Regions from separate parts of the Pontibaca methylaminivorans genome, predicted to be linked through region 1. Evidence: riboswitches for the same ligand, from Rfam matches in the RefSeq annotation. Region 1 holds a riboswitch; each other region holds the start of a gene.

Region 1 (10,060 bases):
GCGCGGGGCCTTGTAGGAGCCGTAGTAGAGGCCGCGGAAGATATGCGCATAGACGGCGATGAAGAACAGCGAGGCGCCGTTCGCATGCAGGTAGCGCAGCATGTGGCCTGCGTTCACGTCGCGCATGATATGTTCGACCGAGGCAAAGGCCAGGTCCACATGCGGCGTGTAATGCATGGCCAGCACGATGCCGGTGACGATCTGCAGTGCAAGGCAGAAGGCCAGGACGATTCCCCAGATCCACATCCAGTTCAGGTTGCGGGGGGTCGGGATCATCAGCGTGTCATAGATCAGCGTGATGGCGGGGATGCGGCTTTCGACCCATTTCGCGCCGCGGGATTTGGCTTCGTAACGATCGTGCGGAATTCCAGACATGTCGCGCTCCCTCAACCCAGTTGAATCGTTGTATCGTCAACGAATTGGACCACCGGGATCGGCAGGTTCTCGGGCGCCGGGCCCTTGCGGATCCGCCCGGCCGAATCGTAATGCGAACCGTGGCAGGGGCAGAACCAGCCGTCGAAGTCGCCGGCCCCGTCGCCAAGCGGGACGCAGCCGAGATGCGTGCAGACGCCCCATTGCACGAGCCATTGCTCGGCATCGGGCATGGCGCGGTTTTCGTCGGTTGCGGGCGCATCGTCGGGCAGGTTCGCGTTGCGGGCAAGCTGGTCCGGCAGTCTCGAGATGTCCTCCTCGCGCGCCTCGTCGATCTCTGCCTGGGTACGGTGGCGGATGAACACGGGTTTGCCGAGGTAATTGACGGTAAGCTGGGTGCCTTCGCTGACGCCGCTGATGTCGATCTGGATCGACGACAGCGCCTGCACATCGGCCGAGGGATTCATCTGATTCACCAACGGCCAGATCGCGGCACCTGCGGTCACGGCCCCTGCGCCGGCAGTGGCATAATAGAGGAAATCCCTCCGGGTGCCTTCGTGGTGTTCTGCGTGGGACACGAGGTTCTGCTCCATATTCCTGAGCCCGGGACCGGGCATGAGTCTGCGCCGCATTGCGCGACAGTCACGAGCGCGTGTCTAGCGGCGCAAAACGCGCTCGTCCAGCGTTCATAGATGCGGCACAAAGGCATTCTTGAGCAATGTCGCAGATCTGCAGCGAGTATCGCATCCTCGATCCGGTCAGATTTCGCGGCCGAGATAATCCTGCAGCATGGCCGGCGGATTGGCGAGAAGTTCTGCCGTCGGCTGCGGCGGCGCGGCGATTCCCGCATCCACCACAATGGTTTGCGGGGTGAGGCGGCGCGCATCGGCCGGGTCGTGGCTGACCATGAGCAAAGTCGTGCCCTTTTCGGCGCAGAGGTCGGCCACGAGGTCGAGCATGGCGCGCTTGAGCGCCGGCCCGAGCGCGGCGAAGGGCTCGTCGAGCAGCAGGACGGGGCGGTCCTGCACCAATACGCGGGCGAGCGCGGCGCGGCTCTGCTGGCCGCCGGAAAGCTCGGCCGGGCGGCGCGCGCCCAGCCCGGCAAGCCCGACCCGTTCGAGCGCCGCATCGACACGCGCCCGGGCGGCGCGGTCAAGCCGCAGGTCGGGGCGGATGCCGAGGCCCACGTTGTTGGCGATGGTGAGATGCGCAAACAGGTTGCCGTCCTGGAACAGCATCGCGACCGGGCGCTTGCCGGGCACCAGCGCGGTGATATCGGCGCCGCGCCAGGCGATGCGCCCCTGCCGCAGCGGGCGGAAACCCGCGATCCCCTCGAGCAGGGTGCTCTTGCCCGCCCCCGATGGCCCCATCACCGCGACCCGCGCCCCTTCCGCGACCGAAAAGTCGGCCTCGACGGTGAAAGGGCCGCTCAGGATCACGGCGCGTTCAAGCTTCAGCATGGAACTTTCCCCCGCGGTCGAACAGCCAGAACAGCGACATGGACAGCGCGAGCAGCAGCAGGGCCGCCGCCGCCGAGGCCTCCATGCGATAGCTGCCCATGAGTTCATAGACCACAAGCGGCAGCGTCTTCTGACCGGGCGAGGCAAACAGCGCGATCACCCCGAGGTCGCCCATGGAGAGCGCGGCGGACAGACCCGCGGCAAAGCCGATCTGGGCCCGCATCCGCGGCAGCAGGATGCGGCGCGTGAACCACCAGCGGCCAAGGCCGAGCGACTGCGCAAGCCGCCCGTCCTGCGCCGCCACCTGCCGGGCCCGCGGCAGCAGGATGCGCATGGCGAAGGGCAGCGCCATCACCGCATTCACGGCCCCCGTAAGCGGCAGCGCCATCAGCAGCGGGTCGGCCAGCGGGTTGATGATGATGAACAGCCCGGTGCCGATCACCAAAGGCGAGACCGCAAGCCCGAGCAGCGCGGCAAGTTCGACCACCCCGCGTCCCCGTCCGGCCACGGCTGCCGCGCTCATGGGCAGGGAGATCAGCAGCATGACGAGCGTGCTGGCGAGCGCGACCAGCACCGAATTGAGTGCCGCCCCGCGCACCACGGGCGGCAGGGCCCAAAGACCCGGCACCCCGGCCGTGACCACCGCCGCAAGCGGCAGCAGCAGAAGCAGCGCCGCCAGTGCGATCAGCAGGGCATCGAGCAGCCGATACCGCAGGGTCGCCCCGTCCCAGCGATCGAGCACGCGCCCGAGCCCGGTGCCAAGGCTTTCGCCGCGCCCGAGCCGTAACGCCAGCAGCGCGGCGCCGAAGGTCAGGGCGATCTGCATGCAGGCAAGCCAGGCCGCGCGGCCAAGGTCGAATTCGATGCGGAAAGCCTGATAGATCGCGAGTTCGATCGTGGTGGCACGCGGCCCGCCGCCCAGCGTCAGCGCAACGGCAAAGCTGCTGAGGCAGATGGCAAAGATCACCGCCGCCGCCCCGGGCAGGGTGCGCCGCAGCATCGGGCGTTCGAGCAGGCGGCCGATGTCGCGGGGGGTAGCGTCCAGTTGCGCGGCAAGGCGGAACTGCTCGGCCGGGATCTCCTGCCAGCCCTGCAGCACCAGCCGGGTCGCCAGCGGCAGGTTGAAGAACACATGCGCAAGCACCACCCCGTGCAGCCCGTAAATCTGAAGCGGCGGCAGCCCGACGAGGCCAAGCCCCGCGCTGACCCAGCCGGCGCGCCCGAACACGGTGATCAGCCCCAGCACCGCGACGATCACAGGCAGGATGAAGGGTGCGCCGAACAGCGCGATCAGCAGCCGGCGTCCGCGAAAGCGCCGCCGGGCCAGCGCCCGCGCCAGCGGCACCGCGAGCGCGGTGCTGAAGCCGGCCGAAAGCAGCGCCTGCACCAGCGTGAAGCGGATCGCGGCCCAGTCGGCGGCACTGCCGATCCGTGCACCGGGGCTGGCCTGGCCGATGACCGCGATCAGCGCGCCGAGCGTGAGCGCCGCGACCAGCCCGCCGGCGATCCAGCCGGGCACGCGGGCCAGCAGGGCGCTGCCCGGCACTGCGGCGCCTAGCGGGACAGCGCGTCGAGCCATTCGGCCAGCGCCTCGTCACGCAGCGCCGCCGCCCGCCCGGGGTCGAGCAGCAGCACCTTTTCCGGCGGGGGCGGCGGGTCGAACCCCTCGGCAAGCCCACCCGGCGGGAGCACGGCGGGATACATCCAGTTTCCGGTCATGAAGGCCGCCTGCGCCTTGTCCGAAAGAAGGAACTGCAGGAATTCCTGCGCAAGCTCCGGCTCGCGGCTGTTCTTCAGCCGCGCGGCGACTTCGATCTGCGCATAGTTCCCTTCGCTGAACAGGGCCGCCTCGATGCTGTCGTCATCCTCGGCAATGCGGTGATAGGCGGGCGAGGTGGTCCAGGACAGCACCATGTCGGATTCACCGTCGAGAAACAGCCCGTAGGATTCGCTCCAGCCCGGAGTGACCGTCACGATATTGTCGGCAAGCCCCTTCCAGATCCCGGGTGCCTCGTCGCCATAGGCGTCGCGCACCCAGAGCAGAAGCCCGAGCCCCGGCGTCGAGGAGCGCGGATCCTGGATGATGATCTTGAGGTCGCTGTCCGCAAGTTCCCGAAAGCTGCCGGGTGCGGGCGTCTCCTTGCGGTGCACGAAGGCGAAAAGCGACCAGTCATAGGGCACGAATACCGGATCATCCCATGTCACCGGCAGGTCGTAATCGGCCTCGACCCCGCTCGGCGCGAAAAGTCCGGTCTCGCGCGCCGCGGCGATCTGGTTGGTGTCGAGCCCGAGCACGACATCGGCGCGGTTGCGCGTCCCCTCGAGCCTGAGCCGCGCAAGAAACGTCGCCCCGTCGCCGATGCCCAGCAGATTGAGCCGGCAGTCGCACTGGTCCTCGAAAGCGGCCTTGATCCTCGGCCCCGGTCCCCATTCGGTGAAGAAGCTTTCGTAGGTATAGACGGTGAGTTCCGGCTGCGCGGACAGCGCACCGGCCCAGAAGATACCCGCAGCGATCGCAAGGCGTTTCATCGTCATCCTCCGTCGCGGCAGAAGGCAAAGCGGTGGATGAACCCGGACCTTCCCTCCGCCAGCACGACCTGGTTCAGGTTCAACGGGTCCGCGCAGGGTGCGCGTCTCAGCCCGTGACGGGCTCCCCGAGGCGGGACCAGTCTAGGGTGCCGCCAGCGCGGCGGCAAGATGAAAGCGCTTGAGACGGCGGGGGGGCGCCGCTAAGGACGGGGCAGGATCCGCACCCGCAAGGAAAGCCCCATGTCGTTCAACAGCTTCGGCCGCCTGTTCCGCGTCACCACCTGGGGCGAAAGCCACGGGCCCGCGCTCGGGGCGACGGTCGACGGCTGCCCGCCGCGCGTCGGCATTGACGAGTCCATGATCCAGCACTGGCTGGACCGCCGCAAGCCGGGGCAGAGCCGCCACACCACCCAGCGGCGCGAACCCGACCGGGTGCGCATCCTTTCGGGCGTGTTCGAGGGGCAGACCACCGGCACGCCGGTGCAGTTGATGATCGAGAACATGGACCAGCGCTCGAAGGATTACGGCGACATCGCCGAAAAGTTCCGCCCCGGCCATGCGGACATGACCTATTGGCAGAAATACGGGATCCGCGACTATCGCGGCGGCGGGCGCTCTTCGGCGCGGGAAACGGCGGCGCGGGTCGCGGCCGGCGGGCTGGCCCGGGCGGCGCTTGCCGGTCTGCTGCCCGACCTGCGGATCACCGGTTACATGGTGCAGATCGGCAGGCACCGGATCGACCGCGCGCGGTTCGATGCGGCCGAGATCGAGCGCAACCCCTTCTGGTGCCCGGATGCCGGGGCTGCGGAACTCTGGGCCGGCTATCTGGACGAGGTGCGCAAGGACCGCAACTCGGTCGGCGCGGTGGTCGAGGTCCGGGCCTCGGGCCTGCCCGCCGGGCTCGGCGCGCCGGTCTACGGAAAACTCGATACCGATCTGGCGGCGGCGATGATGAGCATCAACGCGGTCAAGGGGGTGGAGATCGGCGAGGGCATGGCCGCGGCCGAACTCACCGGCGAGGCCAATGCCGACGAGATTTTTCCCGGCGAGAACGGACAGCCCGTCTATTCCAGCAATCACGCGGGCGGGATCCTCGGCGGAATCAGCACCGGGCAGGACGTGGTGCTGCGTTTCGCGGTCAAGCCGACCTCGTCCATCATGCGCCCGCGCAGCACCGTGACGAAGGCAGGCGAGCCGGCCGAGATCGTCACCCGGGGGCGGCACGACCCCTGCGTCGGCATCCGCGCGGTGCCGGTGGCGGAGGCGATGATGGCCTGCGTCCTGCTCGACCATTACCTGCTGCACCGCGGCCAGATCGGTGCCGGCCCGGTGCCGCTCGGCTGAGGCCCGGCGCAGGGAACGCGGAAAGCGGCCGGGAGTTCCGTTTCCGGCGTCCAGGCAGGGCATCTCAGGCAACCCGGACATGTGGCCAGCCGGGCTTTCCCATTCAGTGATCCATGAATACGGCCACCACAACCCGCAGCGGCGTGGCGGCCGCGATCATCGCCCCCCCGTTGCTGGCGCGGCATATCCGACCGCCTGCCGCGCTCCGGGGCTGTCCGGGAACTGTCCGGGTTGATGGTGCGGCAGATATCGTCGCGCCGGGCCGTTGTCTGACCGGCCCGGTCTGATCTGCCTGACCTCGCGGCAATGACCGGCCGGCGGGGCCGGCGGTCAGCTGCGAACCAGCTTTTCGTAGGTTTCGGCGATGTCGCGGGTCAGGGCGCCGACCTCGAAGCGGAAATCCTCGCCGATCTGCCCCACCGGCGTGACCTCGGCGGCGGTGCCGGTGAGCCAGCACTGTTCGAACCCCTCGAGCTCCTCGGGCTTGATGTGGCGCTCGTGCACCCTGATGCCCTTTTCATGCAGCAGCCCGATCACGGTCTGGCGGGTGATGCCGTCAAGGAAACAGTCGGGCAGGGGGGTGTGGACCTCGCCATCCTTGACGAAGAAGATGTTGGCGCCCGTCGCCTCGGCCACATAGCCGCGGTAGTCGAGCATCATCGCATCCGAACAGCCCTTGGCCGCGGCCGCGTGCTTGGACATGGTGCAGATCATGTAAAGCCCGGCGGCCTTGGCCTTGCAGGGGATGGTGTCGGGACTCGGGCGGCGCCATTTCGCGATGTCGAGTTTCGCGCCGCTGGTCTTGGCATCGCCGTAATAGGCGCCCCATTCCCAGGCCGCGACCGCCATGCGCAGCGGGTTGCGTGCGCTCGCGACCCCCATGTCCTCGCCGGCACCGCGCCAGGCGACGACGCGCACATAGGCGTCGCGCATGCCGTTCGCCTCGAGCACAAGCGCCTTGGCCGCGTCGATCTCGTCCGCCGTATAGGGCAGCGGCATGTCGAGAAGCGCGCCCGAGCGGATCAGGCGTTCGCTGTGTTCGCGCCCCTTGAAGATGGTGCCGTTGTAGCAGCGCTCGCCCTCGAAGACGGCGCTGGCGTAATGCAGCGCATGGGTCAGGATATGCACATTCGCATCGCGCCACGGAACCAGTTTTCCGTCCATCCAGATCTGGCCGTCGCGGTCGTCATAGCCTGCCATGTTCAACTCCTGATTTGCGGGGATACTCCTGACTCCGAATGAATACGGGGCGCGGAAAGCAGCATGGAAACCCGGATTCGATACTGCTCGAGCCTTGGAATGTCAATAAGGCTGACGTATGCTCTGGCGAGAAACGGGGCAGAGCGCAGGATGGCGGAGTCATGACGGCGGAACAGGACAGCACGAATATGGGCGCGCCGTTCCCGAGCGACGAGCAGTTGCGCCGGGGCATCGAGGCGATGTTCTTTGCCTATCGCGGCTTCACCGCCGATCCCGACCTGATTCTTGCGGATCTCGGCTATGGGCGCGCCCATCATCGTGCGATCCATTTCATCAACCGCATGCCGGGAACCACGGTGAGCAACCTGCTGGAGATTCTCGGCGTGACCAAGCAGTCGCTGAACCGGGTGCTGCGGCGGCTGATCGGGGACGGGCTTGTGGAAAGCCGGGTCGGGACGCTCGACCGGCGCGAGCGTCACCTTGCGCTGACCGCTTCGGGGGTGGCGCTCGAGCACCGGCTGTCTGCCGCGCAGCGGGCGCGGCTTTCGGCCGCTTTCGACGCCGCCGGCCCCGAGGCCGTGGCCGGGTTTCACCGCGTGCTCGATGCGATGATGGACCCGGCGCTGCGCGAGATCCGGACCCGGATCGGAAAGAGGCCGGCATGAGCGCTCCCGAACCGCATCTGCTGATCATCGACGATGACGAGCGCATCCGCAGCCTGTTGTGCAAATACCTGCTGCGCAACGGTTTCCTGGTGACGGCGGCGCGCGATGCAGCGCATGCGAGGCGTCTGCTCGCGGGGCTCGACTTCGACCTCCTGGTGCTTGACGTGATGATGCCGGGCGAGGATGGGGTCAGCCTGACCCGGTCCTTGCGCGAGCAGCGCGACACGCCGATCCTGCTGCTGACCGCGCGGGGCGAGACCGGGGACCGGATCCGCGGGCTCGAGGCGGGGGCCGACGACTACCTGACCAAGCCTTTCGAGCCGAAGGAACTGCTGCTGCGGATCAATGCCATCCTGCGCCGCATGCCCGAGCCCTCGGCGGCCAGCGATCTGCCCAAGTTCCTGCATCTCGGCCCGATCCGCTATGACGTGGAACGCGGCGAGATGTGGCGGGGCGATGCGCCGGTGCGGCTGACCGCGACCGAAAGCCAGCTCATGCGGATCTTTTCGGCCCGTCCGGGCGAGGCGGTCAGCCGGGCGCGCCTTGTCGAGGACCTGGGCCGCGACGGCGGGCAGGCGCAGGAGCGGGCGGTGGATGTGCAGATCACCCGGCTGCGGCGCAAGATCGAGGCCGATCCGAAACAGCCCCGCTATTTGCAGACCGTGCGCGGCTCGGGTTACATGCTGGCGCCCGATTGAGCGGGCAGGGGCCTCCGGCGGGGATATTTACGGCCAGAAGAAGCCGGCTGCCGCAGGGCCCGGGCGGGCCGGGGCCGGAGCATCCGGTGAAAGGAGATCGACGTGACGACTGCGCTTCTGACCCATGCGGATTGCCTGGCCCATGTGACCCCCGCGGGGCATCCCGAACAGGTTGCGCGGCTCGAGGCGGTGCTGGAGGCGCTGGCGCCGCTCGACCTGCTGCGATCGGACGCGCCGCTGGCGGAGGAGGCGGCGATTCTGCGGGCGCATCCGGCACATTACCTTGCCCGGCTGCGCGCGGCGCTGCCGCAGGACGGCGGGCGGGCGCTTGATTCCGATACCTGGCTGTCGCCCGGATCGCTCGATGCCGCGTTCCGTGCCGCGGGGGCGGTGGTTCGCGCCGTGGATATGGTGATCGCCGGCGAGGCGGGAAATGCCTTTTGCGCGACCCGCCCGCCCGGGCACCACGCGGAGCGGGAGACCGCCATGGGGTTCTGCCTGTTCTCGAACGTGGCGATCGGGGTGAAACATGCGCTCGACCACCACGGGCTTTCCCGTGTGGCGGTGGTGGATTTCGACGTGCATCACGGCAACGGCACGCAGGACATTCTTTGGGACGAGGCGCGGGCGCTGATGATTTCGAGCCATCAGGTGCCGCTTTATCCGGGCACCGGCAATGCGCAGGAGCGGGGGGCGCATGGCAATATCCTGAACCTGCCGCTTGCACCCGGAAGCGGCGGGGCCCTGATGCGGCGCGAATACGAAAGACAGGTCTTCCCGCGCCTGCGCGATTTCGCGCCCGAACTGATCCTGATCTCGGCGGGTTTCGATGCCCATCGCGCCGACCCGCTTGCCCAGCTTGACTGGACGGAGGACGATTTCGCCTGGGTGACGCGCGGGATCTGCGCGGTCGCTGCCGAAACCTGCGGCGGGCGGGTGGTCTCGGCGCTCGAGGGTGGTTATGATCTCGGTGCGCTCGCCGCTTCGGTGCGCGCCCATGTGCAGGAACTGATGAAGGCCGCGAAATGAGCGAGATACCCGTCGCGACGATGAGCTTTGAAGAGGCGATGAAGGCCCTGGAAGAGGTCGTGAACCAGCTGGACCAGGGGGATGTGGCGCTTGACCGTTCGATCGAGCTTTACGAGCGCGGCGCGGCGCTGAAGAAGCGGTGCGAGGACGAATTGCGCCGGGCCGAGGAAAAGGTCGCGGCGATCACGCTGGACGGAGAGGGCAACCCGACGGGTCTGCGCCCGCTCGGCGGCGAGGGGAACGATGCCGGACAGGGCGGCGGTGGCGACGGCCGGTTCTGAGCCGGGCGCGGCGGTGATGACGGCCGGTTTCGGCGCCTGTCTTGCGGCGGCGGCGCGGCGGATCGACGCCCATCTCGGCGAGGTTCTGCGCGGCTTTCCCGACCACACCGTGACGCAGGCCATGATCCATGCGATCCGGGGCGGCAAGGGGCTGCGCGGGTTTCTCGTGCTCGAGAGCGCGGCGCTGCATGATGTGGCACCCGGCCGTGCGATCTGGCCGGCGGCGGCGATCGAGGCGATGCATGGCTACAGCCTCGTGCATGACGATCTGCCCTGCATGGATGACGACCATCTGCGCCGGGGCGAGCCGACGGTGCACGTGAAATGGGATGAGGCGACGGCGGTGCTGGCCGGGGATGCCCTGCAGGCGCTCGCCTTCGAGCTTGCCGCCCATCCGGGGGCCGGCCCGGGCGGGATCCGTGCCGAGCTTGCGCTCAGTCTGGCGAGGGCGGGCGGGGCCGGCGGCATGGTCATGGGGCAGG
Region 2 (10,060 bases), 1.6 Mb from region 1:
CGAGCCCGAGCCGGAAGAACCGGAGCCGGAACCCGAACCGGAACCGGAACCCGAGCCCGAGGAAATACCCGAGGTGGAGCTTCCCGAAGCCGAGGTCGCGGACCCCGAGATCGCCGCCGTGCGCCCGAAGGAACGCCCGGAACGTCCGGAGCCGAAAAAGGTCGAACCCGAAAAGCCCCGCGAAACCCCGCGCGAACAGCCCAAGCCCGAGACCCCGCCGCAGCAGGCGCAGACCCGGGCCGCGACCCAGGCGCCCCAGGCTGCCCGGAATGCCGCCACGGCGGATTCGGCAGCGCAGGCCAGCTCGAACGTCTCGCCCTCGCGCTGGCAATCGCAGCTCATGGCGCATCTGGAGCGGCGCAAGCGCTATCCCGGCGCGGCACGGGCGCGGCGCGAAGAGGGCACGGCGCAGGTGCGCTTCTCGATCGACGAGCAGGGCAATGTGACCAGTGTCTCGCTGGCGGCCTCCTCCGGGTCGGCGGCGCTCGATGCGGCGGTGGTCGAACTCGTCCAGCGCGCCTCGCCGGTTCCGGCCCCGCCGCCCGGCGTGAATCGCACGATCGTGGCCCCGATCCGCTTCAGCATCCGCTGACGCTCCCTGTAGCGGGACCGTCAGCTTTCCACCTCATGCGTCCTTTCGGGGGCCGCATGATCCGTCTTCTGCCGCCCGGGCGCCAGCCAGATCGCGTGGAAATGATGCACCGGTCCCCGCCCCTGCCCGACCCCCAGTGTGTCGGCCGCCGCGATCGCGCCCTGAAGCCAGCCATGGGCGCGGGTGACCGCCACCCCCATGTCGAGCCCCTTGGCCAGCCCGGCAGCGATCGCCGAGGACAGCGAACATCCGGTGCCATGCGTGTTGCGGGTGGCATGGCGCGCGGCGCCGAGTTCAAGCGGCTGCGGCCCGACCAGGACATCGGTGCAGAAGTCTCCCTCCCCGTGTCCGCCCTTCATCAGCACCTGCTGCGCGCCCATCGCCCGCAGACGCTCGCCCTGTTCGACCATCTCGCCGCTGTTGCGCGCCGGCTCGCACCCCAGAAGCCAGGCGGCCTCGTGCAGATTGGGCGTGAGCAGGGTGGCAAGCGGGAGCAGCTTTTCACGCAGCACCGGCATCGCCTCGGCCGCGATCAGCGCATCGCCTGATTTTGCCACCATCACCGGATCGAGCACGACCGGAACCGGCCGCCGGCCAAGCCACACGGACAGACGCTCGGCGACGCAGGCCACCGCCCCGGGGTCGCCCAGCATACCGATCTTGACCGCGCTCACCGCGAGGTCGTCAAAAACCGCGTCGATCTGGGCGGCGATCATCGCCGGGCTCACGGCATCGACCATCGTAACGCTGCGCGTGTTCTGCGCCGTCACCGCGGTCAGCACCGAGGCCCCGTAAACCCCGAGCGCGGAAAAGCTTTTCAGGTCGGCCTGGATCCCGGCGCCGCCGCCGCTGTCCGAGCCGGCGATGGTCAGGGCAATCGCAGGTATGTGAATGAATGATGCTGCTGCTGGCATGGCCGACGCTCCGGTTGTGGCGGGTGGCGGCGGCATCGGGAAGGGATCGCGCGCGGTTGCGCTGGAACAGGCGGGCCTGTTCCACTCTACCCTTCCCTCCGCCGGCATGACCCGGTTCAGGTTCGATGGGTTGACGCTGTCGCGCCTCTCAGCCCCGTCAGGGACACCCCAAGCGTATGAGTTCCGTGCGTCATCTTAACGCGCAGGTTACCGCTTGCAAGGGTCATGGTTTCCGTCCTTCGCGGGGGCCGGCTGATTCGTCGGCGGCGCGGACTTCCGCCCAGATTGCAATCCGTCGGATGCCTGCCCGCCAGAGCTGCGGAGCGGAGACGGTGGCTTTTGCGGTGCAGAAACCGGAGCATTTGCCGCTATCCCGTTGCCTGGGCATTTTATTCTGCAGGATTGGCCGCTTCGGTTTGCAATTGCAGCATGACCCGAAAGAATTTGTAGCGCAAACGAGATTAATGCTGTAGCGTGAAAGGGCATTCAACAGCGAATGCGGCCATATCACCCGATGCCCTGTGCGAACGGCGTGAATGACCACCAAATCCCAGACATAATTGCACTGGCAATACGCAACGCTACTCGTGTTGTGCGTGCAATCCACTCCGCATAAACGGGAGGAAATATTCATATGAGTATGGATGGAACAGGCGCGGATTCTGCGCTCCACGGAACGCGTATCAGAGCGGCAATCGACGTCGGTGGAACATTTACCGATATTTTCGTTCTCGACGCAAATGGCAACCAGACGGTGGCAAAAGTCGCGAGCACCAAGAACCCGATTGACGCCATCATGAACGGTGCGGAGGCAGCCAATATAAACTGGAAAGACGTGGAACTTTTCACGCATGGAACGACCATTGCGACCAATGCTCTCATCACCCGGAATTTCAAACCTGCGGCAATGGTGACGACGCGCGGATTCCGCGATGTTCTGGAAATCGGCCGTGGCACACGCGAAGATCCTTGGGATGCCTACAAGGAGGGGACGCCGCCCTATATCCGCCGTCGGGATCGTCTGGTTGTCAGCGAGCGCATCAATTACCGCGGCGAAATCGTCGAGCCGATGGACGAAAATGAAGCTCGCGAAGTGGCCCGAATTCTCCGCAAGCGCAATGTCACCGCCGTCGCGATCTGTTTCATCAATGCCTATATCAACGGCGAGCATGAAATGAGAATGGCCGAGATACTTGCCGAGGAACTCGGCGAGGATGTGGCCATCACGACCTCGCACGAAACCCATCCCGAAATCTTCGAGGACGACCGGTTTTCGACCACGGTTGCCAACACGATCCTTGCGCCGATCATCCGGCCCTATGCGCGCGATCTCGACCAGCGGACGACCGCAAGCGGATACGAGGCCGACGTTCTGCTCCTGCATTCGGGCGGCGGCGTGATGACACCGGCGACGGCCGAGAAATACGCGGCGCGGCTTGCCGCATCGGGGATCGCCGCCGGCGCCATCGCCAGCAAGTATTTCGCCAGCCTCTGCGGCCACAGCAATGCGATCGGCCTCGACATGGGGGGAACCTCGGCGGATATCTCGCTGGCGGAAAACGGGTCGCTGCGCATGACCGACAAGTGGGAGGTCGACTGGGGCCACCCGATCTGCTTCCCTTCGGTCGAGGTTCTGACCATTGGCGCCGGGGGCGGTTCGATTTCCTGGATCGACAAGGCCGGCTCGCTGCGCAACGGTCCGCAATCCGCCGGCTCCGTGCCCGGCCCTGCCTGCTACAAGGCCGGCGGCTTCGATCCGACCAACACCGATGCGAACATCATCCTGGGGCGTGTCGGCACCGAACTCGCCGGCGGCAGCATGAAGCTTGACCGCGAGGCAGCCATCGAGGCGATGCAGAAGGTGGCCGAGCCGCTCGGGCTCGACATCATCGACGCGGCACTCGCCACGCTGCGGGTCGCGAATGCCAACATGGCCGATGCGGTCCGCCTGATCTCGATCGCCCGCGGCCATGACCCGCGCGATTTCGCGCTCGTGGCCTTCGGCGGTGCCGGACCGCTGCACGGGGTGGACATCGCCCGCGAGCTCAACGTGCCGATGGTGATCGTGCCGCCCAACCCGGGGGTGACCTCGGCGGTCGGCTGCATGCTGGTCGATGTGCAGCATGACGTGACGCAGATGTTCCTCAAGGACGCGGCCGAGGCCGATCCGACGGACATCGAAGCCACCTTCCGCAAGATCGAAGCCGAGGGCCGCGAGCGGCTTGAACGCGACGGTGTGGCCGAAGAGGACATGACCTTCCAGCGTTTCGTGGACATGCGCTATCGCGGTCAGTGGCGTTCGCTCGCGGTTCCGGTTCCGGGCGAAATCAAGTCGATGAAAGATGCCGTTTCGATCTTCCACGACGAATACGAAAAGGCGCATAACTTCCGGCGGGAGGATTTCCCGGTGGAAATCTATCGCCTGACCGTTCGTGCCATCGGCGTCACTCCGAAACCGACCTTCCCGAAAGTCGAAATCGACAGGAATGCGCAGGCAACGCCCAAAGGATCGCGCGAGGTCTGGTTCCACGGGCAGACGAAGGCCGTCCCCACCAATCTTTACGACCGCGATGATCTTCCGGCGGGTGTGACGATCAACGGACCGGCGATTATTGATCAGCTCGACTCGACCACCGTCATTCCGCCGGACGCCACGGCCTATATCGACGAATGGCTGAATATCCAGATCAACGTCAATACCGCATGAACGCCGCGTCCGACGCGACATCGAAAGGAAACGACATGACACAACCGACCAAATTCACCGGCCTGTCCGACAAGGGAATTCAGTTTCCCCCGGCACCCGAAGACCGGAAGACCGAATTCCAGACCAGCCTTGACCCGATCACGTTCGAGGTGCTGCGAAACTCCTTCGTCAACATCGTCGACCAGATGGCCGAGCAGCTTCTCCGGACCTGTTATTCCTTCGTGATCTATTGCCGCGACTTTTCCTCGGGGCTGAGCGATCCGCAGGGCAATCTCGTGATGCAGGGGACCGGCGACATTGCCGCCCACGTGGGAACGCTCCATTATACCTGCAAGGCGGTGATCGAGGAATTCGGCGACGATATCCACCCCGGCGACGTCTTCATCATCAATGACCCGTTCCGCGGCGGCAGCCACTTCAACGACACCCGGATCCTGCGCCCGATCTTCTACAAGGGCGAGCTTCTCGGCTATTCGCAGGCCAATGGTCACTGGGCCGATGTGGGCGGCGCCGCACCCGGTTCGTTCAACATCACCGCGCTTGACCATATGGGCGAAGGGCTGCGCATCACCCCGGTCAGGGTCTGGAGCAAGGGCGTCTGGAACGAGGACGTGGCGCGTTTCATCGCGGCCAACACCCGCAACCCCGGCGACATCATCGGCGACATGCAGGCACAGGCCGAAGCCACCGCGGTTGCCGAGCGCGAAATCGTCCGGCTCTGCGACAAGTACGGGGTCGACACGATCCGCACCGCCTTCCAGGAGGTGCAGGATTACGTCGAGGTGCTCATGCGCGCCCGGCTGTCCGAGCTGCCGGACGGAACCTGGTATGCCGAGGATTACATCGACCAGGATCCCAAGCTCGAGGAAGGGCTGATCCCGATCAAGATCAAGTTCACGATCGACGGCAACCACGCCCATTACGACCTGTCCGGTTCACACCCGCAGATCTCGACCTTCCTCAACGCGGGATACGGGGGCGCCTTTGCGGGGATCGTCGCCGGGACCAAGTACCAGTTCCCCGAGCTGCCGCTGAACTCCGGGCTTTACCGCGCGGTGACGGTCAACGTCGGCGAACCCGGCACCGTGGTCAACGCGGAATGGCCAAGCCCATGCGCGGGCTTCTGTTCCGGGCCATTCGAAAAGCTCATGAACTCGGTGTTCGGTCTCTGGGCGGAAATCCTGCCAGAGCGAACCATGGGCTGTGCCTTCAACCTTGAATATCTGCTGGTCGGCGGGCGCGATACCCGGCTCGAGGGGCGACCTTACTTCATGTGGTACGACTGGATGGCCGGCGGCTGGGGCGGCCGCAACGGGCGCGACGGGTTCAACGCGACGGCCCCGGTCTTTGGCGCGCAATACGGCATCCAGCCGCTCGAAGGTCAGGAACGGCTCGCTCCGGTGCTGACGAAATGCCATGACCTCGTGCAGGACTCGGCCGGCCCGGGCGAGGCGCGCGGCGGGCTCGGCGCCGAAAAGGGCGGCTCCGTCTTCGAGGGCGAACGCATCGTGGTCTCCTACTGCTGCGACCGCGAACGTTCGGTCACATGGGGCATGTGGGGCGGCCTGCCGTCGATCCCGCACGGGGTCTGGCTCAACAAGGGGACCGAGCGGGAGCGCTATCTCGGCTCGATCTTCTCGACCCTGCCGATCGACGTGGATGACGTGTTCACACGCCCCTCCGCCGGTGGCGGCGGTGTCGGCGATCCGCTCCTGCGTGACCCGGAACTGGTCTGCGACGATGTCACCGATGAATATGTGAGCGTCGAACGCGCCCTGATCGACTACGGGGTCGTCATTCGCGAAATCGACCGCGATCTCGCCCAATACGAGGTCGATCACGAGGCAACCGAGCGCGAGCGCAAGCGGATCGCTGAATCCCGCATCGGCTGGCTCGAACAGGATGCCGAGGAAATCGCGCGGAAATATCGCGACGGCGACCTCAACGTGATGGACTGCGTGCGTCAGTATGGCGTGATCCTCGACTGGGGTGACGGCACCCTTCTGCCGACGACGACCCAGCAGTTCCGCGCCATGCTCAAGCGCCGGGTCGTGCCCTACTGGGGCAAGACGCTGGCCGTCCTGAGCGAGGAAGCGTCCCAGAGAAACAAGGCGGCCTGATCGACAGCGCCTTGTCAGGATGAGGCGGCTTGGGTCGCCGCCTCATCCACAATGTCCCCTTGAACCCGAGGATCAGGAGCCCGAGTGAATTGATGGTGAAAAGTTCCCGCCTGAGAGTGCCGGTATTCAAAACAAGAAACTGCCAAGTATGAACACGGAACCGGAATATTTCTGCGCCCGAATTTTTTTCATCAGCATGCTCGGAGAAGCGATCGGAAGACCCTGAGATTTCAAGGTGGCCATATCTGAAAACACCATGTGCGACATTCGCAAATGGCAATCACCGGGCACAGGTGACTGCGTTTTCACTGACAGCCCGGACATTGGCGAAAGCCAGCCAACGGGAGAATAAAAATGACCACCGCCAGCGGAATTCCAGAACCGGAAATCATATATCAGGACGAACCGGAAGTCCTTCGCCAGGCCGCAGCCGAAGATTTTTCGCTGCATATCGTTCCGCCAACCTGGCGAAGTTCTCGTTTTTCACTATCCATGGCATGGTTCGGCCTCATGAGCGCCATGTTCTGGGTTGTGGTCGGCAGCACCGTCGCGCTGACCGTCGGCACCGTGGACACATTGATCGGGATTGCCCTGTCCACCGTGGTTTACGGCCTCCTCTGCAACGTGGCGGCACGGTTTTCCGCGCGCAGCGGCACCAGCGTCGCCCTGTTTTCACGGGCGGTCTTCGGCCAGGTCGGCGCGACATTCGCCGCCCTGCTGTTCGGCGTGACGATCACCTATTACGCGATCGCCGAAGGCTCGATCGTGGCCATCGCGCTGCAGGACTATTTCGGCGGGCCGATGAGCCTCTGGTATTTCATCGTCTGTCTTTACAGCGCACCGCTGGTCATGCGCGGGGTGAGAACCTGGCTTGACCGGATCAACGGGATCCTGCTGCCGCTCTATGTGTTCGGGCTCATCGCCTGCGTGATCTGGGCTTCGGCAAGACATGGTTATTCCGGCGAATGGCTGACCTATTTTCCGGCCGTAGAGGCCGATCTCGGCGTTCCGGGGTGGTGGTTCGCGTTCACCGTCTACATGGGCGTCTGGGTCGTCGTGATGATGACATGGGACGTGGCCCGGTTCGGCCGCAAGGAAGATGCGCCGGCGAACGGTAATTTCAGCTTCGGCATTCCGTTCTACGTGGTGACGCTGCTCATCAACGGCGCCATCGGGATCTTCATCGCCCATACGATTCCGATCGAGGGCGAGCTTTCCGAGACCTCCGCGATCATCGGCATCGTTGCGCTGATGGGGCCGTTCGGCGTCATCCTCGTCTGGGCCAGCCAGACGCGGATCAACACGATCAACTTCTATCTGTCATCGACGAACATGCAGAACTTCTTTGCACGGGCGTTCAAGATTTCATGGCCGCGGACGGTCTGGGTGATCATCATGACCGTGGTGATATTCCTCGTGATGCTCACCAACGTCTTCGATTATCTGCTTCTGACATTGCAGTTCCAGGGCGTCATCATCGTTGCCTGGGTCGGTGTCGCCATGACGCATATCGGCTGGTGCTATCTGCGCGGGGTCAAGGCCGACATGCTCGAATTCCGGCCGGGCCGCGTTCCGATGATCAATCCGGGCGGGCTTGGCGCATGGATCATCGCCTCGATCACGGGCTGCCTGATGCTGATCTTTGGCGGCAGCTTTGGCGGCATCTGGGGCCCTCCGGTCACGCTGGTCATTGCCGTCGCCATTTACGCGGCGTCGCTCGGCATCGCGCGGATGAACTGGTACATCATGGACCGCCCGCACGACCCCCGCAACGAGGTCGACGATCCCTGGTCAGCGAGAATTCGCTGCCATGTCTGTCACCAGGCCTATATCGCCCATGAAATGGATCGCGATCCGTCGGCCGGACATGCTCCGATCTGCCTCGCCTGCGCGTCGGACCAGAGCGAGTTCCTGAAGGCGGCACGGGTCGAAGCCGGGCAATATGTCCGCGAATCCGAACCGATCAAGGCGCCGGTCGGGGCCGGTTGAGCCTGTGCTCGAAACAGAAGGTTGCAGCCCGGAGCGGCTGCAACCCACCCCGCCAGCAGATGCGACAAGCCCCCGGCCACCGGGCCAGGCCCTGTCCATCTTCGACACTGAACATGGCAGCATCAGGGCAGGATCACGCCCGAAATGAGTGAATTTCCGCCCATGGATCAACCACAGCCCGAGCGCCGGCCCTCTTCGCCCCGGGCATCATCCATGAATTGAACGGCAGCGGCGGACATGCAACATTCAATCCCGTGGTCGATGAATATTTCAGGCACAGGTTCAGGTTTTGGTATTGCCGCCTGCCCTGTAACTTAACGGAGGCTTGCTGATATGCCGTCTGACAATGACATCAACATAGGCGTTCTGTTTTCGACATCCGGGTGGACATCGGTTACCGAACGCAGCATGTTGTCAGCCACCAGATTTGCAATTGAAGAAATAAATGCCGATGGGGGAATAAACGGGCGCCGGCTGAATGCCGTATATGGCGACCCCAAAGGCGAAACATCGGCTTACGAGAAAATGGCACAGGAGCTTCTGACCGAAAAATCGGTCCGGGTGATCCTGGGATGTTATACCTCGAGCCAGCGCAAGGCCGTTCTGAGCGTGCTCGACAGGGAAGCCGGGCTTCTGTGTTATCCGGCGCAATACGAGGGTTTCGAATATTCGGGGAACGCTGTCTATTTCGGGGCCGTTCCGAACCAGAACAGCTTTTTCCTTGGCAGCTACCTTCTCGAACATTACGATCCGCGGGTCTTTATCGTCGGGTCCGATTATGTGTGGCCGCGTGAATCGGGCCGGATCATGGGCGAACTGGTCCGCTCGAACGGCGGTGAAATCATCGGCGAGCACTATCTGCGCGAAGATGCGTCCCTGGACGAGTTCTACTTGCTGATCAAGGAGATAAACCGCCGCAGGCCGAGCGTCATATTCAACAATTTCGTCGGCAGCTCGAATGTGAACTTCTACCGGGCCTATGCGGAAAGCGGTCTCGACGCGCAGCAGCTCCCGGTCGCGAGCCTGACGACGAGCGAGGCCGACATAAAGGAAATCGGTGCCGCCGCCATTGGCCATATAACGGCCGCCGCATATTTCCAGTCGCAGGACAATCCGATGAACCGGCTTTGCCTGCAACGATATCAGGCGAGCGAAGGAAAGCCGGTGAGCGTCAATATGTGCTGGGAAGCGGCCTATACGCAGACCCATGTGGTTGCGCAGGCCATGCAGAATTGCGATTCGGACAATTTCAACCAGATACGGTCGGCAATTTTCACGTCCTCGTTCAATTCACCGCAGGGGCGCGTCACCATCGACCCGTCCAATTCGCATCGCTATATCTGGCCAAAGATCGGGGCGGTGAGAGAAGACGGGCAATTCGACATTATTGCCGCCTCAAGCGAAGCCATACGTCCCGACCCTTATCAGGCCAATTACACGCTGAATGATGACGGGTTATTCGATATTCACGACCAGCTTTCAACGGTCCGGCCCAGCAAGATCCGCTGTTAGAGAAATGTGTCCCGTCTCATGGTCTTTCGAACGCAAGGTAGAACCCCGAATGGCTCCCCAGCAAAAGGCCCCCGATATGCGAGCTGCTCGTGCCTTACATGAGTCCGGTGAAAAGGAGAGTCCGGTCTTTGTCAAGGATCTCCGTTCGCTGCGTATCCTTCTGGTCCAGCCTAAAATCAGCGAGGGCGCCGCGCTCAAATCCCATCTGGTCAGGATCGGTTGCCGG
Region 3 (10,060 bases), on a different contig from region 1:
GGGGCGGCTGTGATCAGCGCCTCGTCGGTCAACTGCTTGTAGCCGGAATAGCCGGTGATCGCGTTCTCGGCCCCCGCCATCCTGATGATGCCGTCGGCCGCGGTGCCGGTGCCCGATGCCATGATCTTGCCCGCCTGCAGCGAAATCACGAAAAGGATGCGCGGCTGTTCCCCGCCGGCGGTCTCGGCCATCACGGCCCGGATATCGCGCTCGATCCGCTGCGCAAGGGATCCGGCCTTGTCCTCGACCCCGAGCGCGCTGCCCACGGCGCGGATCTTTTCAAGGATCCCGTCCAGATCGAAGGTTTCGGGGATTGTCACGATCGGGATATCCGCCTCGCGCAGCACGTCGATCGCCTCGGCCGGGCCGCTGCCTTCCAGCATGATGATGCCATCGGGGTCGACCGAGAGCGTGCCCTCGGGCGACAGCGCGCGCATGTAACCCACATCGGGCAGTTTCAGCGCATCCTCGGGATAGGTGCTGGTGGTATCACGGGCGACCAGGCGATCCTGTTCACCAAGCGCATAGATGATTTCGGTGATCGAGCCGCCGACCGAAAGGATGCGCGACGCATCGGACAGGTCGGCGGTGTCGGCGGCGGCACCCTGCAGGGGCTGGGCGAGCAGGCAGAGGGCAAAAGCCGCCCCCCGTCCGGTCCGTGTGGCGATGGATCGCATCATGTCATCCGGCCCCGCCTCATGCCGCCTGCGGATGGGGGCGCCGTTCCAGCGCATCGACGATGGCGCGCCATTCGGCGGGTTCGTCCTGACCGTTCCGGCGGGCGCCGAAGAACTGGATGACAAGGCGCCCCTGCGCATCATAGGCCTCGACCGAGGACAACTGCCCCTCGGCGATCGGCCGGCGCAGGGCCCAGACCTCGGCGATATGGTCGGTGCGCAGGTGCAGGTGGAATTTCGGATCCATCACGTTCAGCCACGGGCCCATCGGCCTTACGGTGCCGATCGGGCCGCCGTAGATCTGCGTGCAGCCGCGGCTGCCGACAAAACACATGGTCTCGGTCCCGCTGGCGGAAACCGCTGCGAGCACCCTGTCGATGGCGTCACCGGCGAGCGGCCAGGCGCAATCCTCGCCCACGCAATGCACCGCCACGCGGCGAGGGACGTTGATCTTCTGCAGGATGTCCCAGAACTGGTGCACATCCGTCATCCCGGTCCAGAGCTCGCGCAGGTCGTCGCGGCGGGCGAAATTGTCGACGGTGACGGCATCTTCGGGCGCGGGCGGGTAGGGGGCGGTGGAAACCGTCTGCGACTGGTCGGACGAGATCAGCCGCGTGACCAGGGCCTCGAAGGCGGCAAGGTCCGATTCCGGGCGCAGGTGGATCTTCTGCACCGCCTCGCCGGCGGGGTCGAAGAACTGCAGGCTGCGTTTCACCGTGTCATTGTCGCGCTTTTCGACCGCGAAACCATGTGCCCAGTGCTTGAAGAACAGGCGCAGGTTGATGTTGTCGCCAAAGGCGGCAGCGGCGCCGCCGCTCGACATGAACCGGCCGAAGGTGCCGATGGTTTCGTGCACTGCGCTGTCGTTGCGGGTCAGCGACATGACCTCGCCGAGCTTCGGCAGAAGGCCAAGCAGTTCCCGCGCGAAAGGCAGGATCCGGCGCGCGGTGAGGGGCCCCTCGGCACCGACATGGGCGGCGATGTAATCGGCCTCGGAAATGCCGAGATCGCGGGCGAAGTCGCGCTCTCGCATGTCGGGATTTTCCTGCCGCGCCTCGCGGATCTGTTCCGGTGCGGGTTTCCTGTCGTGGGTCATCTGCTTGGCTTTCTGCCCTGGGGCGTCCGAAGGGGATCGCCCGGTCAATCGGTCGCTGGCTGCGGCGCGGGGCCGTGGCTCGGGTTCGTGGTGTCGGTCCGGACCGCCCGGGGGCACTGGCGATGAGCGCCCCGATGCGGACAATGGCTGCCGGGGTCCGGGCAGGCTGTCCCCGCCGGCGCGGCCCCCTGTGGCTTTCGGTGCCGGCGAGGCGCTGGCACTGACGGATCGCGGAACGATAAGGCTTGACCGTTTCAGTCTGGCTGCCTAGTAACTGCGCCGACTGACTAAAACAGTCAAGTATAATCCTGCCACGTAAGACAGACCTGCCCAGCAAGCCCCGCCTCTCACGGCACCTGACGCCAGCCCGCAGCAAGAACCGTGCAGACATCGAAAGGGGAGCGGGCCATGGGGCCGAAAAGGTTGATTTTGACAGTGCTGCTTGGCGGCACGATGCTGGCTGCCGCGGGCATGCCGGACAGCGCGCGGGCGCAGGACGTGGCCGCCGCGAGCGAGGAACGCGACGAGGCGGGAGAACGGGAGAACACCGAGACCCGCCTCGGCCAGATCGTGGTGAGCGGCGAAGCCCCGCAGCGCGGTATCGCGGTGACTGTGCCGGCGGGCGAAAGCGTGATCGGCCAGGACACCATCCGCACCTTCGGCAATGACAAGCTTGACAGCGTGCTGCGCTCGACCCCCGGCACCTTCACCCGCGAAAATGCCCAGCAGCCGGGCGTCGCGGTCAATATCCGCGGTTTCGAGGGATCGGGGCGCGTTACCTCCACGGTGGACGGGGTGCGGCAGAACTTCCGCTTCACCGGGCACGAGGCCAGCGGGTTCACCTATGTCGATCCGGCCTTCCTGCGCTCGGTCGATGTGCGGCGCGGCGCGGTCACCACCGCCGGGGGCGGCGGTCTGGCCGGATCGGTCGGATACCGCACCATCGGCGTCGATGACGTGCTGTCCGAGGGGCAGGATCGGGGCATGATCGCGCGCATGCAGTGGGGCAGCAACGGGGCCGGCCCGTCCGAGATGATCGCCGGGGCGTTCCGCAGCGGCGGGGCGGGTTTCGTGATCGGCCTCAGCGGGCGGTCCTCGGACGATTACAAGAACGGCAACGGCCAGCGCGAGACCAGCACCGGGCAGGAGTTGCGATCGGGCCTGTTCAAGAGCGAATTCGAATTCGGCAATGGCCACCGGCTGAGCTTTGGCGGCCTTGTCTACCGCAACGAATTCGGGGCCAACTCCTACAACCAGCGGATCGACAACCGCACCTTCACCGCCGGTTACCGTTACGACCCCGCCGGTAACGCCGCCGTCGATCTGTCGGCCAATCTCTATTACAACGACCTTTCGATGGAATACCTGTCGCCGATCGACCCGGATTCGCCCTTTGCCTCGGCGGTCGGGCGCAGGATCAGGGACCGGGGCATCGGGTTCGATGTCTCGAACGTATCAACGGGGATGATCGGCGCTGTCGATGTCCGCTCGGAAAACGGCATCGAATATTTCCGCGACAAGGTGACGGCAGAGAACAGCGGCGTGAACCCGGCTGCCGGCCGGGCCGCGACCCGCGCGATCTTTACCGAGAACACCTTTACCTACGGGCGGTTCGATGTGATCGCGGCGCTGCGTTACGATCATTACAGCCTCGACGGGGCGGCGGATGCCGGGGGTGTCTTCGGGGCCTACCGGGTTGACCAGTCAAAGGGGCGGCTGAACCCGCGGCTGACGGTTGCCTGGCAGGCGACCGACTGGCTGCAGCCCTATATCACCTGGTCGCAGTCGATGCGCGCCCCGACCATTCAGGAAACCATGACCGGCGGCGACCATCCGGGCGGCACCTCGGCCGCGTTCCTGCCCAACCCGGACCTGCGCCCCGAGCGCCAGAGGGGATGGGAGCTCGGCGCCAATATCCAGCGCGACAACCTGTTCATGGCCGGTGACAGCCTCAGCGCCAAGATCGGCTTTTTCAGCATGGACATCACGGATTACGTCGCCGCGCGCGTAAATCCCGATTTCGGGCGCATGCAATATGTCAACCTGCCCGGCACGTCGCGGCAGCGGGGTGTCGAGATCGGCGCGGGCTATGATACGGGCAGCTTCTACATGGACCTGGCCTATACCCACACCGACAGCAAACTGCCGCCGCAGCAGCCGGGTCTGGGCGCGCTCAACAATCTGCCCGACGACATCGCCACCCTGACCGCCGGCACAAGGCTCCTGGACAGGCGGTTGCACCTTGGCGGACGGATCCATTACGTTTCCAACGACGTGGCGGCCTCGGGCGACATGCCTCCGGTGCTGGAGCGGACCTCGGGCTATACGCTGGTCGATGCCTTCGCGAGCTTCGAGTTCCGCGAGAATGCCGAGATCGGGCTCAGGATCACCAACCTGTTCGACCGCGCCTATACGCCGGCGCTCAGCACCTTCGGATCGGGGCAGGGGCGGACCGCCTATCTGACCGCGAACTTCCGCTTCTGACCGCCGTTATCATGTCGCCCGGCCGCAGGAGCCGGGCGGCGATCACCGATGCCGCGCGCATCCTCACGACCTGCGGACCAACACCCGCAGAGCCAGAAAAAGGGAACCGACGATGTATATTGCCATGAACCGTTTCAAGGTCCGCCCCGGATCCGAGGAGGAGTTCGAGAATATCTGGAAGAACCGCGAGACCCGCCTGCCCCAGATGAAGGGATTCAAGAGCTTTCATTTGCTGCGCGGCCCGCAGGAAGAGGGGCGCGACCATACGCTGTTTGCCTCGCACACGGTCTGGGAAAGCAAGGAGGATTTCATCGCCTGGACGAAATCGCAGAATTTCCGCGACAATCACCGCAGTTCGGGCTCGGGCAAGGTGCTGACCGACGGCCACCCGCAGTTCGAGGGTTTCTCCGTCGTCGAAGGCGCCTGACCGCGGCCATGGCGCCCCGGCCGTCCGGGTCCGCTCCAGCACGTGCCGGGTCGCGGGCGGGGTCAGGGCACCCATCGCCCCTGCCCCCGTCCGCCCTTCACGCCTTTCGCGTCACGCCCGCCCGAGACCCCAGAAGCCGATCTCGAGCCGAGTGGCATTGGCAAAATGCCGGCAGAGCACCGGCCAGCGCGGGAGCGATTGCGGATCGGTCCCCAGCCGGTCGGCCATCGCGCGGTCGATCAGCGCCCCGGTGTCGCGGCACAGCGTCTGGAATTCCTCACCGCCATAGGTCTCGATCCAGTCGCGATAGGGGGTCTCGCCGGCCTCGCGCAGCAGCCGTTCGCCGATTTCGCCATACCCCATGACGCAGGGCGCGAGCGCCGCCAGCAGGTCAAGGAAATCGCCCGAATAGCCGGCCTCGAGCACATAGCGGGTATAGGCCATGTTGGCGGGCGCTTCCTCCGCCGCCTCGAGTTCGGCGCGGCTGATGCCCTCGCCCTCGCAGATCTCGACATGCAGCGCCATTTCGAAATGCAGAAGCGCATGCACCGTGGCGCTGGCCGCCTGCATCTCGGCCAGGTTGCCGGCCTTGACCACGGCGAGCGACCAGGCGCGCGAGAAATGGATCAGAAACAGGTAATCCTGGCGCAGATAGGTCAGGAACGCGGCGCGGGGCAGGGTGCCGTCCTTCAGCCCCTCGACAAAGGGGTGATGGGTGTAGTCGTGCCAGAGATCGGGGCAATGGGCCCGCCATCGGGCAAAGCTCTGACCGTAATCGGGGGCGGTGTTCGTGATGGTCACGGGTCTTCTCCTGTGGAAACGGGCGGCGGGTCGGCCAGCAGGACGATCTCGCCATCCCAATGGGGGCGCAGCCGGTCGGCGGCGCGCCATGAACGCAGGCCCGAGCGGCAGGCAAGAACCGCGCGCTGGCCGGGAGCGGGAAAGGGGCCGGAGGGGCCGAAATCCTCGACCCTCATGCGGCGGGAACCGGGCGCGGCCGGGCAGGGGGCCTCGGCCTCGTCGCGCAGGTCGACCACGAAATCGCCCGTGCGCAGGTCGGATTTCGCGATGAAGCGGTGGCAGGGGCCCTCGGGTTCGGGCGCCGCGTCAAAGCGGAAAGCGGTGCTGCGGAAGCCCGGCATCTCGTGCCGGATCAGTTGGCCGAGCGGCGAGGGTTCGAGCCCGATCAGCAGGGCCAGCGCCATCTGCGCCTGGAGAAGCCCGAACATCGCGACCACCGGTCCCAGCACGCCCGAAGTGGCGCAGGTGGCCAGGTTCTCGGGCAGGTCGGGGAACACCGCGCGCAAGCTCGGCGCGCCGCCGCAAAACCCGCCGACATAGCCCGCAAGCCCCAGGACGGAGGCCGAGATCAGCGGCTTTCCCGCCGCCATGCAGCAATCCGAAAGCAGATAGCTCACCGCGAAACTGTCGGCGCAGTCAAGGACCAGATCGGCCCCCGCGACCAGCATCGGGGCATTGTCCGGCGTCAGCCACTCGAACAGCGGCACAAGGCGGGTCTGCGGGTTCAGCGCGCGGAGGACATCCGCCGCCGCCCGCACCTTGGCCCGCCCGACATGGGGGCCATAGATCGGCTGGCGGTGCAGGTTCGATTCCTCGACGATATCGGGGTCGATCAGGGTGATCCGCCCGATGCCCGCCCCGGCCAGGTATTGCACGACCGGCACGCCCAGCCCGCCCGCGCCCACCACCAGAAGATGCGCGCCCCGGATGCGGGCCTGACCCTCGCTGCCGATCTCGGGCAGGATCATCTGACGGGCATAGCGGTTCACGCCACCACCACCCGCAGCCATTCGCGCACGCGCGCCTCGGGGTCGGGGTTCAGCGTGATGTCGGTCACGACCGAGACCACATCCGCCCCCGCGGCAAAGGCTGGCGCGGCGCGTTCGGGGCGCAATCCGCCGATCGCGATCAGCGGCACATCGCCGATACGCGCCTTCCATTCGGTCAGCTTGCCGACGCCCTGACGGTGCCATTTCATCTTTTTCAGCACCGTCGGCCAGACCGGACCCAGGGCCACGTAATCGGGATCCAGCGCCAGCGCGCGGGACAGTTCCGCATCGTCATGGGTGGATATGCCCAGTTTCAGCCCCGCCGCGCGGATCGCGCCCGGGTCGGCCGCATCCAGATCCTCCTGCCCCAGATGGATCCAGTCGCAGCCCTCTTCGATGGCGATGCGCCAGTGATCGTTGACGATCAGGATCGCGCCGTGTTCGCGGCACAGATCGCGGGCGCGGATGATCTCGGCCCGGGTGTCGGGCTCGCTGCGGTCCTTTATGCGCAGTTGCACCAACCCGACGCCAAGAGGCAGCATCCGCACCAGCCAGTCGGCGGAATCGAAGATCGGGTAGAACCGCGGCAGCGTCATGCCAGATCCGCCATGCCGTCGAACGGGGTCGAGGGAACAGCCATCTCGCGCCGCTCCATCGGGCCGGACACCGCGGCCGCACGGCCCGCCCGGACCGCGCGCATCATCGCCTGCGCCATGGCGGCGGGATCGCCCGCGCGGGCGACGGCGGTGTTCAGCAGCACGGCGTCAAAGCCCATCTCCATCGCCCGGGCGGCCTGCGAGGGCAACCCGATGCCGGCATCAATGACCAGCGGCACATCCGCGAAATGCGCGCGCAGCAGGCGTAGCCCGGTCGGGTTGGCAAGGCCGATCCCGGTGCCGATCGGCGCACCCCATGGCATCAGCACCCGGCAGCCGGCATCAAGCAGTTGCTGACAGGCGGTCAGATCCTCGGTGCAATAGGGAAAGACCTCGAACCCCTCGTCATTCAGGATGCGTGCGGCTTGAATCGTGCCGAAGATGTCGGGATGCAGCGTGTCGGGATGGCCGATCACCTCCAGCTTGATCCAGGGGGTTTCAAAGACCTCGCGTGCCATATGGGCGGTGGTCACGGCCTCCTTCACCGAAAAGCAGCCGGCGGTATTGGGCAGGACGCGGACGCCCAGATCCTTGACGGTGTTCCAGAATTCCTGGCTGCCGCCCTTTTCGCGGCGCAGGCTGACGGTGGCGACTTCCGCGCCCGAGGCGCGGAAGGCTTCGGCCATCACCCGGGGCGAGGGATAGCGCGCCGTGCCCAGCATGAGCGGGTTGTCGATCCCGACCCCGTAAAAAACCGGCATGGCTCAGCCCCCCTGCATGGGGGCGACGACCTCGATCCGGTCGCCGTCGTGAATCGGCGTCGCGCCGCGCTGCGTGCGGGGCACGAAATCGCCGTTGCGGGCGGTGGCGATCCGCCCGTCGAACCCGCATTCCGCCAGCAGGTCGGCCAGGGTCGCGGCGCTTGTCCTGCGGGCCTCGCCGTTAAGGGTGATCTTCATCTCGATCCTCCGTTGATGATGTCGGGGATGCACCAGCGGCCCGCGCAATGGCCGGCCGGTCCGGCCGGGGCCGGGTGCGGGCGGCCCGGACATGCCGGTGCCGCAGCCGGACCAGGTGTCAGAGCCGGTGTCGGACGCGTTGCCCGAGTCTGTGATGAACATGCGATTGCAGTCACGTCGCCCCCATTTCGGCCGACGGATTTGTCGCGGGGGCTTTCCTGGGCGCAATACCGCCCTGCATCGTCAAGCTACCCGTTCCCTCCGCCGGCATGACCCGGATCAGGTTCGATGGGTCGGCCTGCGCCTCTCAGCCCCGGCAAGCGGGGCACCCCAACGAGTAAGTCCCCTCAGCCTAGTGCGCCGCCGGCCCCTTTGCAAGCCGGGCGCGCGGCCGGAGGGCGGGAACCTTCGCCACGGTCGCTTGTTCGGGATCCGAAAGGGGGCGCCGAAAGACGCGCCGCGGCGCGCAGATATTGCCCCGGTGCCGGGGACGGGGACCAGATATGGATGACGACGAGAAGAAGATCGAATTCAGCCGGGACAAGTCCGATCTTTCCGAGATGCGCACCGGATGGTCCGAAGACCGCGTCCTGCTGTCGAACGAGCGCACCTTCGGAAGCTGGATGCGGACCGGCATGTCATCGCTGGTCGTCGGGATCGGCCTGCAGGCGGTATTTCACAGCATGGAACCGGTCTGGATCGCCAAGATCGCGGCGAGCCTGTTCATCGCCATCGCCATAATGATTTTCCTGATTGCCGCCGTTCATGACAGCAGGGCGCAGCGGCGCATCAACGAACATGACGTCGAATCGATGCCGGCCGGCCGCATGTGGCTGATCGCCGTGACTCTGAGCGTTGCTTCGCTTCTTGTTGCCCTGATTCTGTGGCTGTCCTGAATGGCCCGTCCGGCCCGTCGGCGCGCGGGTTCATCCGGCACTGGCAGCCGCGCCGCCAAGAGCTAACTGATCCCCTCTCAACCGGAGCACCGAACATGATCAGGCCCACACCCGTTCTGCAATACTGGAAGCTCGGCTTCGCCTTCTGGCGAATGAATGCCGAGGCCCAGGCAATCATCATGATGCGCATGGCCGGAATGGCCGGGCTCTGGCAACTGGCGCCGGGAGAATCGGCGCGGATGGTCAGCGAAAAGCAGGAGGCTTTTGCCAGGTCGATGGTGCAGGCCGGAACTGCCGTGCTGCAGGGAAAGCGCCCGGATCAGGTCGCGAGTGCGGCGCTCGGCCCGCTGGGCCGCAAGACCTCCGGCAATTCGCGCCGCCTCGGCAGGGCGCTGCGGCGGCAGATGTTCTGACCCCCGCAGGGGCCGCCGGCGCAACGGCGCGCCGGCGGGCGCCGATCAGCGTTTTGCTTCCTCGCCACTCTCGTTGCGAAGCAGGTATTCGTTCGTGACCGCCTCCAGGTTCTCGGCCAGCCACTGCGCCATGGCCTCCTCCTGCCGCAGAATGGCCTCGAGCACCTCGACGGCGCGGGGGTCGTTCAGGCGCCGCGCCACGGCGATCAGGGCCTTGTAGCTGGCGATCTCCATCTGCTCGAACGCGTAGCTGAATATGCTGCCCTTGACGACTTCGTCGACGGCACCCGCACCGCCGATGCCCTGCGCAAAGGCCATCATGCGGCCCGTCACGTCCTTTATCGCCGAAGAATCGGTGTCATAGCTTTCGAGCAACCCGTCCAGCGCCCGCACCTGTTCTTCGGTTTCCGCGATATGCTGGTCGATCCGTGCGCGCAGTTCGGAATAGTGAACGAGATGCTCCACCTGCGTGCTCAGGAGGGAAAGCGCCTGTTTCTCGGCCGCGTGAGCATCGCGCAGCCACGCCAGGAAAATATCCTCTGTCGTCTTCATCGGTTCGTCCTTTCGGGTTGAGACCTCCTGAAATCGCCGGCACCCTGCTTTGTTCCCGCGCCGGACAGGGCGTTTTGTCCGCTGGTCCATGGACGGGCACGGCGGTGAACCTTATGACGTCCTGACGCGTTACCTTCCGCAAGGGCAGAACTGATCCGAGACAGGCCGCA

The links. A riboswitch is a leader RNA that binds a small molecule or an ion and turns the genes downstream of it on or off. The one in region 1 is predicted to bind thiamine pyrophosphate.
Region 2: another riboswitch for thiamine pyrophosphate. It lies ahead of thiD (bifunctional hydroxymethylpyrimidine kinase/phosphomethylpyrimidine kinase); the one in region 1 lies ahead of thiB (thiamine ABC transporter substrate binding subunit).
Region 3: another riboswitch for thiamine pyrophosphate. It lies ahead of thiS (sulfur carrier protein ThiS); the one in region 1 lies ahead of thiB (thiamine ABC transporter substrate binding subunit).

What each region holds. Positions count from the first base shown of each region.
Region 1 is NZ_FTPS01000001.1:609,222-619,281, reverse strand. It holds gene B0B01_RS03070 (cytochrome b) at 1-375, opposite strand, end outside; gene petA (ubiquinol-cytochrome c reductase iron-sulfur subunit) at 387-950, opposite strand; gene B0B01_RS03060 (thiamine ABC transporter ATP-binding protein) at 1,131-1,832, opposite strand; gene B0B01_RS03055 (ABC transporter permease family protein) at 1,819-3,411, opposite strand; gene thiB (thiamine ABC transporter substrate binding subunit) at 3,387-4,361, opposite strand; TPP riboswitch at 4,395-4,499, opposite strand; gene aroC (chorismate synthase) at 4,602-5,705, shown strand; gene B0B01_RS03040 (branched-chain amino acid aminotransferase) at 6,036-6,905, opposite strand; gene B0B01_RS03035 (MarR family winged helix-turn-helix transcriptional regulator) at 7,067-7,570, shown strand; gene B0B01_RS03030 (response regulator) at 7,567-8,268, shown strand; gene B0B01_RS03025 (histone deacetylase family protein) at 8,371-9,297, shown strand; gene B0B01_RS03020 (exodeoxyribonuclease VII small subunit) at 9,294-9,578, shown strand; gene B0B01_RS03015 (polyprenyl synthetase family protein) at 9,595-10,060, shown strand, end outside.
Region 2 is NZ_FTPS01000001.1:2,236,902-2,246,961, reverse strand. It holds gene B0B01_RS10900 (energy transducer TonB) at 1-592, shown strand, start outside; gene thiD (bifunctional hydroxymethylpyrimidine kinase/phosphomethylpyrimidine kinase) at 613-1,506, opposite strand; TPP riboswitch at 1,583-1,687, opposite strand; partial or broken gene B0B01_RS13445 (hydantoinase/oxoprolinase N-terminal domain-containing protein) at 2,141-2,650, shown strand; gene B0B01_RS10890 (hydantoinase/oxoprolinase family protein) at 2,687-4,213, shown strand; gene B0B01_RS10885 (hydantoinase B/oxoprolinase family protein) at 4,249-6,333, shown strand; gene B0B01_RS13290 (hypothetical protein) at 6,460-6,783, opposite strand; gene B0B01_RS10880 (purine-cytosine permease family protein) at 6,688-8,322, shown strand; gene B0B01_RS10875 (transporter substrate-binding domain-containing protein) at 8,656-9,834, shown strand; gene B0B01_RS12915 (ANTAR domain-containing response regulator) at 9,911-10,060, shown strand, end outside.
Region 3 is NZ_FTPS01000002.1:105,370-115,429, reverse strand. It holds gene B0B01_RS11895 (heme/hemin ABC transporter substrate-binding protein) at 1-680, opposite strand, end outside; gene B0B01_RS11890 (hemin-degrading factor) at 697-1,773, opposite strand; gene B0B01_RS11885 (TonB-dependent receptor domain-containing protein) at 2,182-4,257, shown strand; gene B0B01_RS11880 (antibiotic biosynthesis monooxygenase family protein) at 4,370-4,684, shown strand; gene tenA (thiaminase II) at 4,796-5,479, opposite strand; gene B0B01_RS11870 (HesA/MoeB/ThiF family protein) at 5,482-6,495, opposite strand; gene B0B01_RS11865 (thiamine phosphate synthase) at 6,471-7,070, opposite strand; gene B0B01_RS11860 (thiazole synthase) at 7,067-7,831, opposite strand; gene thiS (sulfur carrier protein ThiS) at 7,835-8,029, opposite strand; TPP riboswitch at 8,269-8,372, opposite strand; gene B0B01_RS11850 (YidH family protein) at 8,533-8,925, shown strand; gene B0B01_RS11845 (hypothetical protein) at 9,021-9,338, shown strand; gene B0B01_RS11840 (ferritin-like domain-containing protein) at 9,384-9,890, opposite strand.